Regions from separate parts of the Rhodococcus sp. WB9 genome, predicted to be linked through region 1. Evidence: riboswitches for the same ligand, from Rfam matches in the RefSeq annotation. Region 1 holds a riboswitch; the other holds the start of a gene.

What was found. A riboswitch is a leader RNA that binds a small molecule or an ion and turns the genes downstream of it on or off. The one in region 1 is predicted to bind cobalamin.
Region 2: it holds a riboswitch for cobalamin, as region 1 does, so the genes downstream of both, FND50_RS04410 (CbtB domain-containing protein) here and metE (5-methyltetrahydropteroyltriglutamate--homocysteine S-methyltransferase) in region 1, are expected to answer to the same signal.

The regions. Positions count from the first base shown of each region.
Region 1 is NZ_CP041769.1:1,536,739-1,543,914, reverse strand. Features, by position in the region: gene FND50_RS07390 (response regulator transcription factor) at 1-192, shown strand, start outside; gene FND50_RS07385 (ISL3 family transposase) at 223-1,524, opposite strand; cobalamin riboswitch at 1,746-1,953, shown strand; gene metE (5-methyltetrahydropteroyltriglutamate--homocysteine S-methyltransferase) at 2,080-4,341, shown strand; gene FND50_RS07375 (AraC family transcriptional regulator) at 4,385-5,392, opposite strand; gene FND50_RS07370 (GntP family permease) at 5,515-6,954, shown strand; gene FND50_RS07365 (CaiB/BaiF CoA-transferase family protein) at 6,980-7,176, shown strand, end outside.
Region 2 is NZ_CP041769.1:912,577-919,752, forward strand. Features, by position in the region: gene FND50_RS04395 (hypothetical protein) at 1-445, opposite strand, end outside; gene FND50_RS04400 (DUF5996 family protein) at 588-1,529, shown strand; gene FND50_RS04405 (CbtA family protein) at 1,546-2,340, opposite strand; gene FND50_RS04410 (CbtB domain-containing protein) at 2,331-2,525, opposite strand; cobalamin riboswitch at 2,548-2,681, opposite strand; gene FND50_RS04415 (antibiotic biosynthesis monooxygenase) at 2,733-3,047, opposite strand; gene FND50_RS04420 (alpha/beta fold hydrolase) at 3,080-3,835, shown strand; gene FND50_RS35970 (hypothetical protein) at 4,240-4,530, shown strand; gene FND50_RS04435 (methyltransferase) at 4,999-6,018, shown strand; gene FND50_RS04440 (ATP-grasp domain-containing protein) at 6,077-7,176, shown strand, end outside.

The sequences.
Region 1 (7,176 bases):
TCACCGCTCACCGACCGGGAGACCGACGTGCTGCGGGCGGCGCGGGACGGTGCGCCGGTCGCCTCGATCGCTGCCGCACTGTTCCTGTCGGCAGGCACGGTACGCAATCACCTGTCTTCGGCGATCGGCAAGACCGGCGCCAGCACCCGCGCCGAGGCCGTCCGCGCCGCGGAGTCGAACGGCTGGCTGTAGGCCCTCCGGGCTCGTGCGCCTTTTTGGGCTCTACTGACTCATTCGTGGGTGGGTTCGGCCGGGTAGTTGTGGTCGAGCGCCCCCGAGGCTGAGCATCGCGAGTGCGATGACGGCCTCGGGGGTGTGGAACCCGAATCCGCGTCGGGTGATGAGGCGGATTTTGGTGTTGACCGATTCGATGCGCCCGTTGGACAGGCCGTGTTCGATGGCGGCGAGGATGGCGGGTTTGTGGGCGCGGATGCTTTTCTGCAACGCGACAAAGGCCGGGATCCGGGACCGTCTCGCCCAGCCGATCCATCGATCGAGTTCGGTGGCGGCGTTCTCGGCCGGGAGTTGGAAGATCAACCGCAAGGTTTCCTTGAGTAGGTAGGCGCGGTGCAGCACCGGGTCGTGCAGTTCGATCCACCGTAGCGTCGCCTGCTGCCCGGTGGTGAGGGTGTCCGGGTTCTTCAGCAACGCCCACCGGCTGCGTTTCACCGTTTGAGCTGGTCCGGCCTTCGGGCGGCGGCGTGGTTTCCAGCCGCCGCCGCGGGAGGCGTTCTCGGTGGCCCGGGCCCGGTTCCACGCGGCCCGGCGGACCGCGTCGAGGGCTTCGGTGGCCCAGGCGACCACGTGGAACGGGTCCGCGCAGCGGATCGCATCCGGGCAGTACCGGGCCACCACCGATCCGATCCACCCGGCCGCGTCCGAGGTGACGTGGGTGATTTTCGCGCAGCGTTCGGGCCCGAGCCGGTCGAAGAACCCGGACAGGGTGGCCGCGTCGCGGCCGGGGGCGGCCCACACCAGCCGGCCGGAGTCGTGGTCGACGACGACCGTCAGATACTTGTGGCCCTTCTTGTAGGAGATCTCGTCGATCCCGATCCGACGCAGCCCGGCCAGCGGGTCCCGGGCGGGTGCGGTGTCGGCCCACACCCGGTCCACGATCGCCCCGACCGTGCGCCAGGCGGTGCGCGTCACCTCGCAGGTCGCGGCCTTCGAGGTGTGCGTGGCCAGCCACGCCACCGTCTGGTCGAACGCGTGGGTGTGCCCGGCGCGGTGCCGGGCCCAGGGCACAGCGGCCACCGTGACCCCGTGTTCGCGGCAGGACACCCGTGGGGCGTCGGCCTCGATAAAGGTGCGGACCAGGCCGCAGTCCGGGCCGCGCCATCGCCGCCGCCCGGTGCCGCCGTCGTAGCCGGGGCTACGGCGACCGCACAGCCCGCACCGGGACCGGGCCCGGGCCTGCGGCCGGACCGCGACGATCACCGCCACGGCCGTGGCATCGAAATCAACGTGCTCGATCACCGTCTTTTCGACACCCAACACCTGACGCCATATCCTGGCTTCGCGCACGCCGTTCTCCCACACATGTAGCCGACTGACCCTAGACAAGCCAGAACGCTACTGGGACAACGGCGTGCGCCCCTACGATGCCCAGCTACCACCCACGATCACAGCAGTAGAGCCCCTTTTTGGTAGTTGGGGCTACCAAGAAGGCGCACGGGCCGGAGGCCTATGCTGGCCGGTGCAGCTGGTTCGCCCGGCACGGTCGTGAGGAGCCCCGAAGACCGCACCTGGCGTCGAAGCACGTCGGCCTCTCCGGAGTCCGCGTGTGAGAGGGAACCCGGTGAGAATCCGGGACTGTCCCGCAGCGGTGAGCAGGAACGACCGCCGTCACCATGCACTGGGCAACCGCCTGGGAAGCGACGGCCACTAGGTCCGGTGTGATGTCACACCGGCTGCCTGCAAGTCCGAAGACCTGCCGACTGTGTCGGGCACGCCGTGCCCGACGGTTACCGCCTCGTGGATTGGGCGTGTAGACCTTCTCGCGCTGCAGCAGGTCCCTGGGCTCGAGAGGTGTACCCGTTTGCCGGCGGTAGCCGTACCGCGTACGCAACTGGAGATACCGTGACATTTTCTTTCACCGCGACCGTGCTGGGCTCACCTCGCATCGGTCCGAATCGCGAACTGAAGAAGGCCGTCGAGTCGTACTGGACCGGCCGCCTCGACGCCGAAGGGCTCGACGCGCTCGCCCAGGATCTGCGACGCCGGACCTGGACGAGATTGCGCGACGCCGGGCTCGACTCCGTTCCCGTCAACACGTTCTCGTACTACGACCATGTGCTGGACACCGCGGCGATGCTCGGCGCCCTGCCCGACCGTGTCGCCGGCATCGAGAGCGACCTCGACCGCTACTTCGCCGCCGCCCGCGGCAACCACACGATCGCCCCGCTCGAGATGACCAAGTGGTTCGACACCAACTACCACTACCTGGTGCCCGAGATCTCCCCATCGACGACGTTCGCCCTCGACCCGTCGAAGGTGCTCCGCGAACTCGAAGAGGCACGTGCCCTGGACATTCCGGCCCGCCCGGTGGTGGTGGGTCCGGTGACGTTCCTGCTGCTGTCGAAGGCCGTCGGCTCGGAGGTACCCCTCCTCGACCGCCTCGACGAACTGGTCCCGCTGTACGCGGACCTGCTCGGTCGGCTCGCCGACGCCGGCGCCGAGTGGGTGCAAATCGACGAACCCGCGCTGGTCGCCGACCGCACACCGGAAGAGATCGCGGCGGCCAAGCGTGCCTACGACCGGTTGTCCGCGGCACCGTCGCGGCCGGCGATCCTCCTCGCGTCCTACTTCGGCAGCCTCGGTGACGCACTCCCCGCCATCGCCTCGACCGGTGTCGAGGGAATTGCGATCGATCTGGTCGCCGGATCCGACACTCTCGCCACCGTTCCCGATCTGACCCGCAAGCACGTCGTCGCCGGCGTCGTCGACGGACGCAACATTTGGCGCACCGACCTGGACGCGGCACTGGCGTCGCTCGGCACCCTGCTGGGCAGCACCGGTTCGCTCGCCGTCTCGACGTCGTGCTCGCTGCTGCACGTCCCGTACACGCTCGACGCGGAGACCGGACTCGACAAGGCGCTGCGGTCGTGGCTGGCGTTCGGTACCGAGAAGGTCCGCGAGGTCGTCACCCTCGGCACCGCACTGACCAGCGGTCGTGAATCCGTCGAGGACGAGTTCGCGCTCGCCCGCGCGGCGGCGTCCACCCGCAGCACCGACAGGCGTCTGCACGACGCCACGGTCCGTGCCCGGCTGGACGCGCTCACCGCGTCCGATCCGGGGCGCAGTCCCGCCGCGGAACGTCGGGAAGCCCAGTCGGCGCTGTCGCTTCCGGTGCTGCCGACCACCACCATCGGCTCCTACCCGCAGACGACGCAGATCCGGGTCGCGCGCGCGGCGCGGCGCAAGGGTGAGATCGACGAGTCCGAGTACCTGAACCGGATGCGCGCCGAGGTCGCCGATGTGGTTGCGCTGCAGGAGAAGCTGGACCTCGACGTGCTGGTGCACGGCGAACCGGAACGCAACGACATGGTGCAGTACTTCGCCGAACAGTTGGACGGGTTCTTCGCGACGGACAACGGCTGGGTGCAGTCGTACGGCAGCCGCTGCGTCCGCCCGCCGATCCTGTACGGCGACGTGCGCCGCAGCCACCCGATGACGGTCGAATGGATCACGTACGCGCAGTCACTCACGCAGCGTCCGGTGAAGGGCATGCTCACCGGTCCGGTGACGATCCTGGCGTGGTCGTTCGTGCGCGACGACCAGCCGTTGGCCGACTCGGCCAACCAGGTGGCGCTGGCCATCCGCGACGAAACGGTGGACCTGCAGGGCGCGGGCATCCGGATCGTCCAGGTGGACGAGCCCGCGTTGCGCGAACTGCTGCCCCTGCGGGCCGCGGCTCAGCCGGCGTACCTCGACTGGTCGGTCGGGGCGTTCCGTCTCGCGACGTCCGGGGTCTCGGACTCGACGCAGATCCACACCCACCTCTGCTATTCGGAGTTCGGTGAGGTCATCGAGGCCATCGCGAGGCTCGACGCCGACGTCACCTCCATCGAGGCCGCGCGCTCGCACATGGAGGTCCTCGACGACCTCAACGCCGTCGGCTTCGATCTCGGCGTCGGCCCGGGCGTGTACGACATCCACTCGCCGCGGGTGCCCGGTGTCGAGGAGATCGCGGCGTCGCTGCGGGAGGCGCTGAAGGCGGTGCCGGTGGAACGGCTGTGGGTCAACCCCGACTGCGGTCTGAAGACCCGTGGTCCCGCCGAGGTCGAGGCGTCGCTGCGGAACCTCGTCGACGCGGCGAAGCTGGTCCGCGCGGAGCTGTAGGCGGCTCCGCGGCCCGTGAGTGGTTGAGGAGTCTCTGGACTCGTCAACCACTCACGGGGCCGAAGGCCCTGCTCTGCGACGGATTCTCACCGAACCGGCGACGGTAGGCGGCCGCGAAGAGGCCGAGGTTGACGTATCCCCACGCGCCGGCGATCGAGGCGACGGTCTCGCCCGGCGATGCGGTGAGCAGTTCCTCCCGGATGCCCTGGAGGCGCTGCTCACGCACGTACTCGGCCGGGGTGGTGTTCAGGTATTTCCGGAACGACCCGGACAGGGTGCGGACGCTGACACCCACCGCGTCGGCGATGTCGGAAGCGGTCGGCAGTTCGCGGGCGTACTCGCGGATGTATTGGACGGCGTGCCGCACATAGCCGGGCGCCGCCGGGCCGGTGGACCTGTCCGGGTCCACTCCGGCACGAGCCGCCCATTCGGTGAGCAGGTGCCCGACCAGCAACTCCTGCAGGTTGAGTCCGATGCGCCCCTCGGTGGCGTGCCCCGGTAGCTCTCCCGTCGTCCGCATCGCGTAAGCGAGCAGCGCCTGCCAGCCGGATCCACCGCCGCCGATGGCGCATTTGCGTTGCCAGAGAAGATCTCCGGGGTCGAATCCCCACCAGCGCACAGCCGTGTCCGTGAGCAACGCATGGGGAACGGTGAGATTGAGCTGGACGTGGTCGGGCGAGAACTCGACGAGGTAGTCGACGCGACTGCAGTCGGCGACGAACGTGTCACCTGCCGGTGTGTCCGCGGTGGCGTCGTGGTCGAGGTGGTGCCGGGCGTTGCCCCGGATGGTCGTGAGAACGAGCGCGTTTCCTGCGTCGGACGAGAAGTCGCCGACCGAGACGGGGATTCCGTAGGAGAACCGGGTGACGGTGATGTCGCCGATCTTCGTGGAGTACATGCTCGACCGGGGCGACAGCCCGACACCGAGCGGACGCACGACATAGGGCATGTACACGCGGTCGGACCAGAGTTGGATCTCGCTCCAGTCCTCCGACGCTCTGCGCTCGGCGGCCGTCGGCCGTCCCACCGCAAACGGATCCAGCACGACCATGCGTCGAGTATTCCACCCGCACGGGGCCGAAGGCCAATTGCTTATATCGTGAGTGTGTGCTCATAATATGGGTGTACCTGTGACACCAGTCACTACCCCGCCTCCTCGATAAGGACGCGCACATGTCAGACGTAGCAATCCTGATCAACACCACGGTCGCCGTCGCGGCGGTCGTTCTGATGATCGTGCGTTTCAAGTTCAACCCAGTGGTGTCACTGGTCGTCGGATCCGCCTACCTCGGACTCACGACGGGACTCGGCACGGCCGAAACGGTGGAAGTCATCAGCACCGGTTTCGGCGACATCATGGCCGAAGTGGGACTTCTGATCGCCTTCGGCGTCCTGATGGGCGCCATGTTGAAAGAAATGGGCGCGATCCAGCGCCTGGTCGGAACACTTCTGCGGGTGTTCGGGCCGAAACGAATGCCCTATGCGATGTCGCTGACGATCGCGACGTTGCTGCAGTCCATCTTCCTCGACGTCCTGCTCGTCATCTCCGCCCCGCTCGCCCGCAACCTCGCACCGAAGGTCGGCCGGGTCGGGACCGCACGCATGGCCACCGCCCTCGCCATCGGCCTGGAGTGCGGCATCGTGCTCATGGTTCCCGGTGTCGGCGCCCTCGCCCTCGCCGGACTTCTCGGTGTACCGCTCGGCAAGATGCTGATCTTCGGGTTGATCCTGGTGATCCCGACCGTGGCGATCTCCGTCGCGATCATGTCGTTCCTGTTCACCCGCGGTTGGTGGAACCCGGAGAAGGACGAGGAGCACTTCCATCAGACGGTCGTCGACGACGAAGAGGACCAGTGGACCGACGGCGGCAGCGGCGGGACCACCCCTCGGCCCGATGCCGGCGGACGCGTCGCCCAGGCGCAACGCACCGCGACCGTCACCGAGGTCACGGCCGAGCGCGCGGCGCACGACCGCCCCCTGATCCTGCTCCTCGCTCCGCTGCTCGTCTCCCTCCTGCTCATCGCGACCGGCGCGATCCTGGACATCGCCGAGATCAGTAATCCCGTCGTGTCGTTCGTGTCCGAGCCGCTCATCGCGCTGCTGATCGGACTGATCGGCACCAGCTTCGTCGGACGGCTCAGCATCGGCCAGCACCGCGTCCAGAAGGCGATCGCCAGCGGTTTCAGCGAGAGCGGCCAGATCCTCATCCTCACCGGCGTCGGTGGGTCCCTCGCCGCGACCATCGCCGCGGCCGGTCTCGGCGACATCCTCGGCAAGCACTTCACCGCCAATCACGCCGCTCCGCTCCTGATGGTGTGGGTGATCGCCGCCGTCCTGCACGTCGCCGTCGGCTCGGTGACCATCTCCGCGATCACCGCCGCGGGCGTCCTCGCCCCCATCGCACCGACCCTCGGCCTCGACCCGGTCCTCATCGCCCTCGCCGCCGGCGCCGGCTCCCTGTTCGCGGTGCATGTCACCAGCAACACGTTCTGGCTGCTGCAGTCCTTGATGGGTCAGACCACACGAGGCACGCTGAAGACGTGTTCGGTGGGAGTATCGGTGGCATCGGTCGTCGCAATACTGCTCGTCCTGCCCATGAGCCTCGTTCTCTGAGCGTCACTATCAGTTAAGGATCACCATGTTCTCCGACAACACCATTCGGCCCCTCGACGGGGTTCGGGTACTCGAGCTGGGCAACTACATCGCCGCCCCGACCGCGGGCCGGATGCTTGCCGACTTCGGGGCCGAGGTCATCAAAGTGGAGCGCCCGAAGACCGGCGACGAACTGCGCAACTGGCGGCTCTACTCCGGCGACACCTCGATGCTGTACCGCAC
Region 2 (7,176 bases), 620 kb from region 1:
TGAAGTACCGGTTGGCGTCGGGCCGGAACATGAGTGCCACCGCCGCGATCACCGCCACGAGATGGGTGAGTCGGGCGGTCGCGATCACCGCGGCGTCGAGCGTCAGACCCGCGACGGCGGACATCGGGTCGTTGCCGGCGGACAGCCAGGCGAGCGGCTCCATCACGAGCGAAGCGACGCCGAAGACGCCGAGACCGATCGCGAGAGTGTTCCGCGCCCACGCCCCGCCACTGCGGAAACGGGTCATGACGAACAGCACCGCGCCGTAGACGGCGACGCGGACCGCGAGTTGTCCGGCGAGGCTGCCGACGTCGGCGTCCGGGCCCTCCAATGCCGTCGATGTGTGCGCGATGGCCTCGACCACGCCGGCGAACAGGGCGAGTCCGAGCAGCCAGTACGCGCGCTCGATCGCCTGCGGGACCGAGGGTGCAGTACGAGTGGTCATGTCCCCATGCTGGTATCGGCGACGTCGCGGCACATCACCCCACGGAGTGGAGTTCACCCCTACCCGGGTATCGATGCGACGTGCTTGCCATCACCCCGGACGAGGGGCACATTGAAAAGCACGTCGTCGGCAGGGAGGCACTGTGCGCGAGCAGACACGACCCGGAGATGCATGGCCGGCGTTGAAGGTGGACGACTGGACGTCGACGCGGGACACCCTGCACATGTGGACGCAGATAGTCGGGAAGATCCGCTTGGCCCACGCACCGTTGATCAACCACTGGTGGCAGGTCCCGCTGTACGTGAGCCCCCGCGGTCTCACGACGTCGACAGTCCCGTACGGCACCGACTGCTTCGACATCGAATTCGACTTCGCCGACCATCGACTGGTGATCCGCACGAGTACGGGCGGCACCGGGACGGTTGCCCTCGAACCGAAGTCGGTGTCCGATTTCTATGCGGAGACGATGGCCACGCTGGCCGAACTGGGCGTGGCGACGACGATTCTGGCCCGGCCCAACGAGGTGGACCCCGCCGTCCCGTTCGCGGAGGACAACCAGCACTGTTCGTACGACAGTGAGTCGGTGCATCAGTTCTGGCGGCAGCTCGTGCAGGCGGACCGCGTCCTGCACGAGTTCCGTTCCCATTTCATCGGGAAGGTCAGTCCGGTGCACTTCTTCTGGGGTGCGCTCGACCTGGCCTGCACCCGGTTCTCCGGGCGAACCGCACCGACTCATCCTGGGGGAGCACCGAACTGCGGAGACTGGGTGATGGTCGAGGGCTACTCGCACGAGCTGAGCAGCTGCGGTTTCTGGCCCGGCGGTGGCGTCGAAGGCGCGTTCTACGCGTACGCCTACCCGGAACCGGATGGTTTCGCCGACTACCCGGTCGGGCCCGACGGAGCCTTCTACAGCAAGGAGAACGGACAGTTCCTGCTGCCGTACGAGACCGTCCGAACCGCAGACGATCCCGATGCCGCACTCTTGAAGTTCCTGCACAGCACGTACGACGCGGCGGCCGAGCGGGGTGGCTGGGACCGGGCCGCCCTGGAGGCGGACCCGGCCCGATGGGACGAATCCCGCTGACGCCCTGACAGGTGGGTCAGGCGACGTTCGCCGACGCGGGCGTCGTGGCCCGGGTGGCACGCTCCGTGAGGAACGCGAATGCCAGTCCGAGAACCAGCCACAACGTGGCCTGCGTCGCGAGGGACGACAGGCGGAACTGCCACAGCAGCACTGCGGGGAAGTCGTCGCCCACTTCGTTGACGGTGGGCAGAACGAGGTATCCGATGGTCACCACCACGAGGAACGCGAGAACCGGCGCCGCGATCCGCACCGACAGGAACTCCTGCGCTGCGACGGCCTTCGCCGCGAAGACGGAGGCCACCACCGCGAGCAAGCCCAGCACGACTGCGGCAAGCCACAGCCCGGTGCGCTGGGTGATCGTTTCGGGGTCTCCGACAGCGGGCGGGTTGGCGGGGTACTTGAAGAACGGCACCGCCTCGATTGCCAACCAGCCCAACGTGGCCAGTGTCAACCCGAGCAACGGCCCCGACAGCGTCGTCAGCCGACGCGCGTAATTCGCGACGACGGCGAAGATCGCTCCCAGAGCCAGGCCCGCGAGGGAGGTGGCCAGGAACAGTCCGAAGCGCTGTCCGTCCCGGCTGACCAGTGCGTCTTCTTCGTCGTGCGAGTGCCCGGCCGGCTCCGCTGCCTGCGTGGCATCGTGCGAGTGGACTTCGGCTTCGGCAGCGCTGTTCGACTCTTCGATCGCGATGGCCGCATCGATGTGCGACTCACCGAGGACGAACGCGACGCCACCGGCCAGGATGCCTGCGATCAGGCCGGCCAGCAGGCCGCGGATGAGGAGTTTCGTGAAGGAATCGGTCAGTGGCATGGCAGACCCAGGAGGTGGCGCCCGTCGTGCATCAGTTCGTGCATGTACATGCCACTGCGCGAAATCGCGCCCTGGTCGAAACCAACGAGGTAGAGAGCGAGCATCGCGAACAGAACGATCGCGAAAGAGATGACGGCGAGTCGGGTCGTGTCGACCGACGAGCCGGGTGCGTAGGCGAGTGCCATAGTTCCTCCTGGGATTTCGCGTCCCCTAGGTCCAGGCGATGGCCGCAGTATCTGGCTGTCGAGGTGGTTCCGGTGAAGGACTACTCCGATTTACAGTGGCGCGACCGCTCCGGGATTGCACCGGATTCCTGCCGAACCATCGCTTTGTCCTGCGAACTTTTGCACCCGGCGGGCCGTCGTGTCAATCCTCCCGCTCGGCCCTGGCTCTCAGTTCTTGTTCGCCGCCGCGACGTCGAGAACGACCTCGAACTCGAGCAGCGAAGCTCCGGACGCCACCGGCTTCTTCTGTTCACCCGCGTGTGCCTCCCGGGCCGGACCGTCGCGCCACGCCGCGAATGCCTCTTCGCTCTCCCACTGGGTGACGACGAAGTAGCGGTTCTCGCCCTTGACGGGGCGCAGAAGCTGGAATCCGAGGAAGCCGGGGGAGTTCTCCACGGCGTGCGCGCGCGCTGCGAAGCGCTTCTCGAGTTCGGGGCCCGCGCCCTCGGGGATTTCGATTGCGTTGATCTTCACCACTGCCATGCGGGCGAGATTACTCCGCTAGCGTCGGAGGGGTGGCGGGTGAGAGTGCGTTGCACGACGAGGGCGGGACGGGACAGCCGATTCTGCTGTTGCACGGGCTGATGGGCAGCGCCCGGACGTGGGGCCGGCACGTGCCGTGGTTGCGCGAGCACGGCCACGTCTTCACGTTCGACGCCGCAGGTCACGGCAGGCCCGCACCGTCGCGGTTGACGACGGAAGCGTTCGTGGAAGACCTGGCCGCCGTACTCGCGCCCTTCACCGAGCCGTGGGTGGTGATCGGGCACTCGATGGGCGCCCTGCACGCGTGGTTCCTTGCGGCCGAACACCCAGAGAAGGTATCGGCGCTCGTGCTCGAAGACATGGCCCCCGACTTCCGGGGCCGCACCGCCGCGGACTGGGCGGCGATGATCTCGAACTGGCCGCAGCCGTTCGCGACCCGGGAAGACCTGTTCGAGTTCTTCGGTCCGGTTGCCGGACAGTACTTCCTGGATTCTTTCGAGAAGCGCGCCGACGGCTGGTACCTGCACGGGGACGTCGACACGTTCCGCGACATCTCCGAGGAGTGGGGCGGCAGGCACTTCTGGGACCAGTGGGCGTCGATCACGGTTCCGGCCCTGCTGATCGAGGGGGAGTTCACGATCACCCCCGACGGTCAGATGCGGACCATGGCGGAGCGGCATCCCGGCGCCGAGTACGTCCGCATCCAGCGGGCCGGGCACCTCGTCCACGACGACCAGCCGGAGCAGTACCGGAAAGTGGTCGAGGAGTTCCTCGACGGGCTGGGCTGAGAGCCACCTCGTCCGCTGCGCAGGAGATTGTGTTCTTTTTTTCGCTTTATGGTCGAGGTATGGCCGCTCTGATGAACCACACGGTGTTGCTGCCGGGCGCCGACGATCGGGCCTTCTCACCGCGTTGAAGTATGTTATCGCTGGTCAGGATGATGTGACGATCTCGACTCCGGAGGTTCGGCGCCGTTGCCGGACAGTGTCCGGAGGCTGCTCGTCGACGCGGTCACGGCTCTGGATCGGGGGCAGGCACCGGCGGGTGGAGTTGGCGGACGTGCTGGCCTTTCGACAACACGAGCGCGCGACGCGGTCAGGTGTTCGAGGAGATGGCGCACGAGGAAACCCCAGACCCCGGCGACGCCGCTGACGGCTTCGTCTCGACCCGCTGATCGAGGGGCAGGGCAACCGTGGCTGCCTGTCGGGTAGTTCTCGACGCGTGCGTCCGGCTTCCGCAGCTGACCGACGAGCAGATCGACTCGTTGCCGCCCGAGGTGCGGCAGACGTACCGGCAGCTTCGTGCGGTGGATCCGGCCGAACTGGTGCGGTTTCTCGGGCATACAGATCTGGTGAATGCGGCGTGGGCATTCCTGATGCCGGTGTGTGTGGACGGGGATCTGCTGTCGGTATGGCCGAACGTGGATCCCGACTTCCGGGCGGTACTGGCGCAGAAGTGGGTGCGTGCAACCACTATCGGATGACTGTTGACGATGGGATGGTGAGGCGGTTGAGGCGGCCCTTGCCGGGCCGCCGGATCATCCGCTGTGGGTGCATTTCGAGCGCGTGCACGTGCGGTCGTTCGGGGCGATGCTGCCAGATCCGGCGACGTGGGGAATCGGTTCAGCCACCAGGATGGTCGCCCCGGGGTCGAGGCGCTCTACGTATTCGACGCCTCGGCGCTGGAGGGCGATCTGTGGCAGCCGAACGATCCCCGGTACGTGTGCCCGGTCCTCATGCATCTCGTCGACGGGCGTTGGCTGGTGCGAAATCTGGGGTCGGAATCGGACCCTGCGATTACCACCTGAACCTACGTGGTGGGGGCGGGGGTGGATGGTTGCCAGCCCCTGGGTATCTATCGCGCGACGCGGTGAAACCTCACGCTGGTTGAACGCCCGGGAGTCCGGGAGTTCCACGTATTGCTGTACTCCACGACCTATTCGAAGGCGCACATGTATTTCGACTTCCGTGACAAGCCCGACCGTCTCTGTGTCAAAGAAATGGTTCATGGCTACAACATATCCAGCTGCTTGTTCGTAGCCGTCGAGCTGGAGCTCGCCGATCTGCTGGCGGGGGGCCCAATGGCGCTTGCCGACCTCGCCCAACGAAGCGGCACTGATCCCGATGCGCTGAAGCGGATCCTCCGCCTACTCATGAGCGCGGGGATCTTCTCCGTGGACGAGCAGGACAGATGCGCACTCACGCCGCGAGCCGAATTCTTGCGCAGGGATAATCCGGAATCGATCGCAAGCGAGGTGGAGCTCTTTGCCGGCGCAGAAACGTACCTGGCCTGGAGCGAGCTGCTCCAATGCGCACGTACGGGACAGACAGGATTCGGCCAGTTCTTCGGCAAATCGCTCTTCGACTACCTGGCCGAGCACCCCGACTCCGCCCAGCGCTTCCATCTGGGCTGGCACGAGATCTCGATCCGCACCGGTCTCGAGACCGCGGAAGCGATCGATTTCACGGACAATCGGCACGTCGTCGATGTCGGCGGTGGCTACGGCATCGTGACCGCCCAGCTGTTGCGCAAATACGATCATCTGCGGGGCACGATTTACGACCTGGAGTTCTCGCTGGCCAGGGCCGGTGACACCTTGCGGGAATATGGCGTCGATGAGCGGTGTGGCATTGTGCCCGGCGACGGTTTCACAGAGGTGCCTGGCGGGGGCGACGTCCACCTGCTCAAGAGCGTTCTTCACACGATGAACGACGACGACTCGGTACGCGTCCTCATCAATTGCGCGAACGCACTCGCGCCCGGCGGCAGGATCCTGGTCCTGGAGCGGGTGATCAGCGAGGACGGCGGATACGTCTGGGGAAATGTGGTGGACGTCGCCATGCTGGTCATGACGGGCGGCCGGGAGCGAACGATTCAGGACTACGCGCGCCTATACGAGCGCGCAGGCCTCGAACTCACCGGCAGTACGCTCCTGCCCTGCGGCTTCAGCGCAATCGAGGGCCGGAAGTGAGACCGGCCGGACGAGCGCGACCTCCGGGAATCAGCGGACCTCGAGGAGCTGGGTCGGCATGGCTCACATTTTGATCGTCGGCGGACATGACGAGACTTTCCGAATGATCGAAGATCTACCGGTCGAGCTGTCTGTGTTTCAGAATTCCGAATCGGTCACCGCGCGGCAGGCCAGGCGCGCCCACCGGCTGTGCGTATTCGACTACCGCAACCAGGCAGAGGCGCTCAGCATGGCGCAGGAGCTGCACGAGGTTGAACCCGTCGATGCCGTCGTGTCATTCACCGAGCACGGCCTCATGCCGGCCGCCGTGATCAAAGAGGCATTGGGCATCAAGGGCAATGCGCGGGAAGCCGTCCGGTTGACCCGCGACAAGATCGCCATGCGCGAGCACCTGGCCGGCCGTGATCTCGGAGCTGTGCTGACCCGAAGCTGCGATTCGGCCTCCGAGGTACGGAGCTTTCTTCAGTCAGTGGGCGGCCCGATCATCGTCAAGCCGGCTGAAGGCGCCGGCAGCTCCGGTGTTCTTCGCGTCTCCAGCCTTGACCAGGTCGAATCCGCATTCGCCTGCTCTCGCGGCGAGTACCCCGGGCCGACTCTCGTCGAAGAGTTCATCGACGGCCCCGAATACAGCGTCGAATCCTTCACCACGGATGGCCGGCACGAGATCATCGCGGTGACCGCAAAAACCACCACCGGCCCGCCACGGTATATCGAAACCGGTCATCTGATGCCGGCCGTGCTCGCGGCATCGGCCCTTGCCGAGCTCCGCGATCTCGTCACCGATTTCCTCAGTTCGATCGGTCATTCCTTTGGGCCGGCCCATACCGAAGTGCGTATCGGTTCGGCCGGGCCACGGATCATCGAGGGCAATACCCGTCCTGGAGGCGATTTCATTTGGGAGCTGGTGCACCGTGCGATGGGTCGCGATCTGGTCCGGGAGTCGATCTGTCATCTTGCCGGGCTGCCACCGCAATCGCGAGCACCCGGGCGCGGTGCAGGCTGCGTCGCATTCTTTGGTTACGAGAATGTGGTGATCGAACGCGTGCAGGGCATCGAAGCCGCGCGTCAGGCCGAGGGGGTCATCCGGTTGCAGTGTTCTCTCGAACCCGGGCAACACCTCGGTCCGCTCCGGTCCTCTGCGGATCGTCAAGGTGTCAT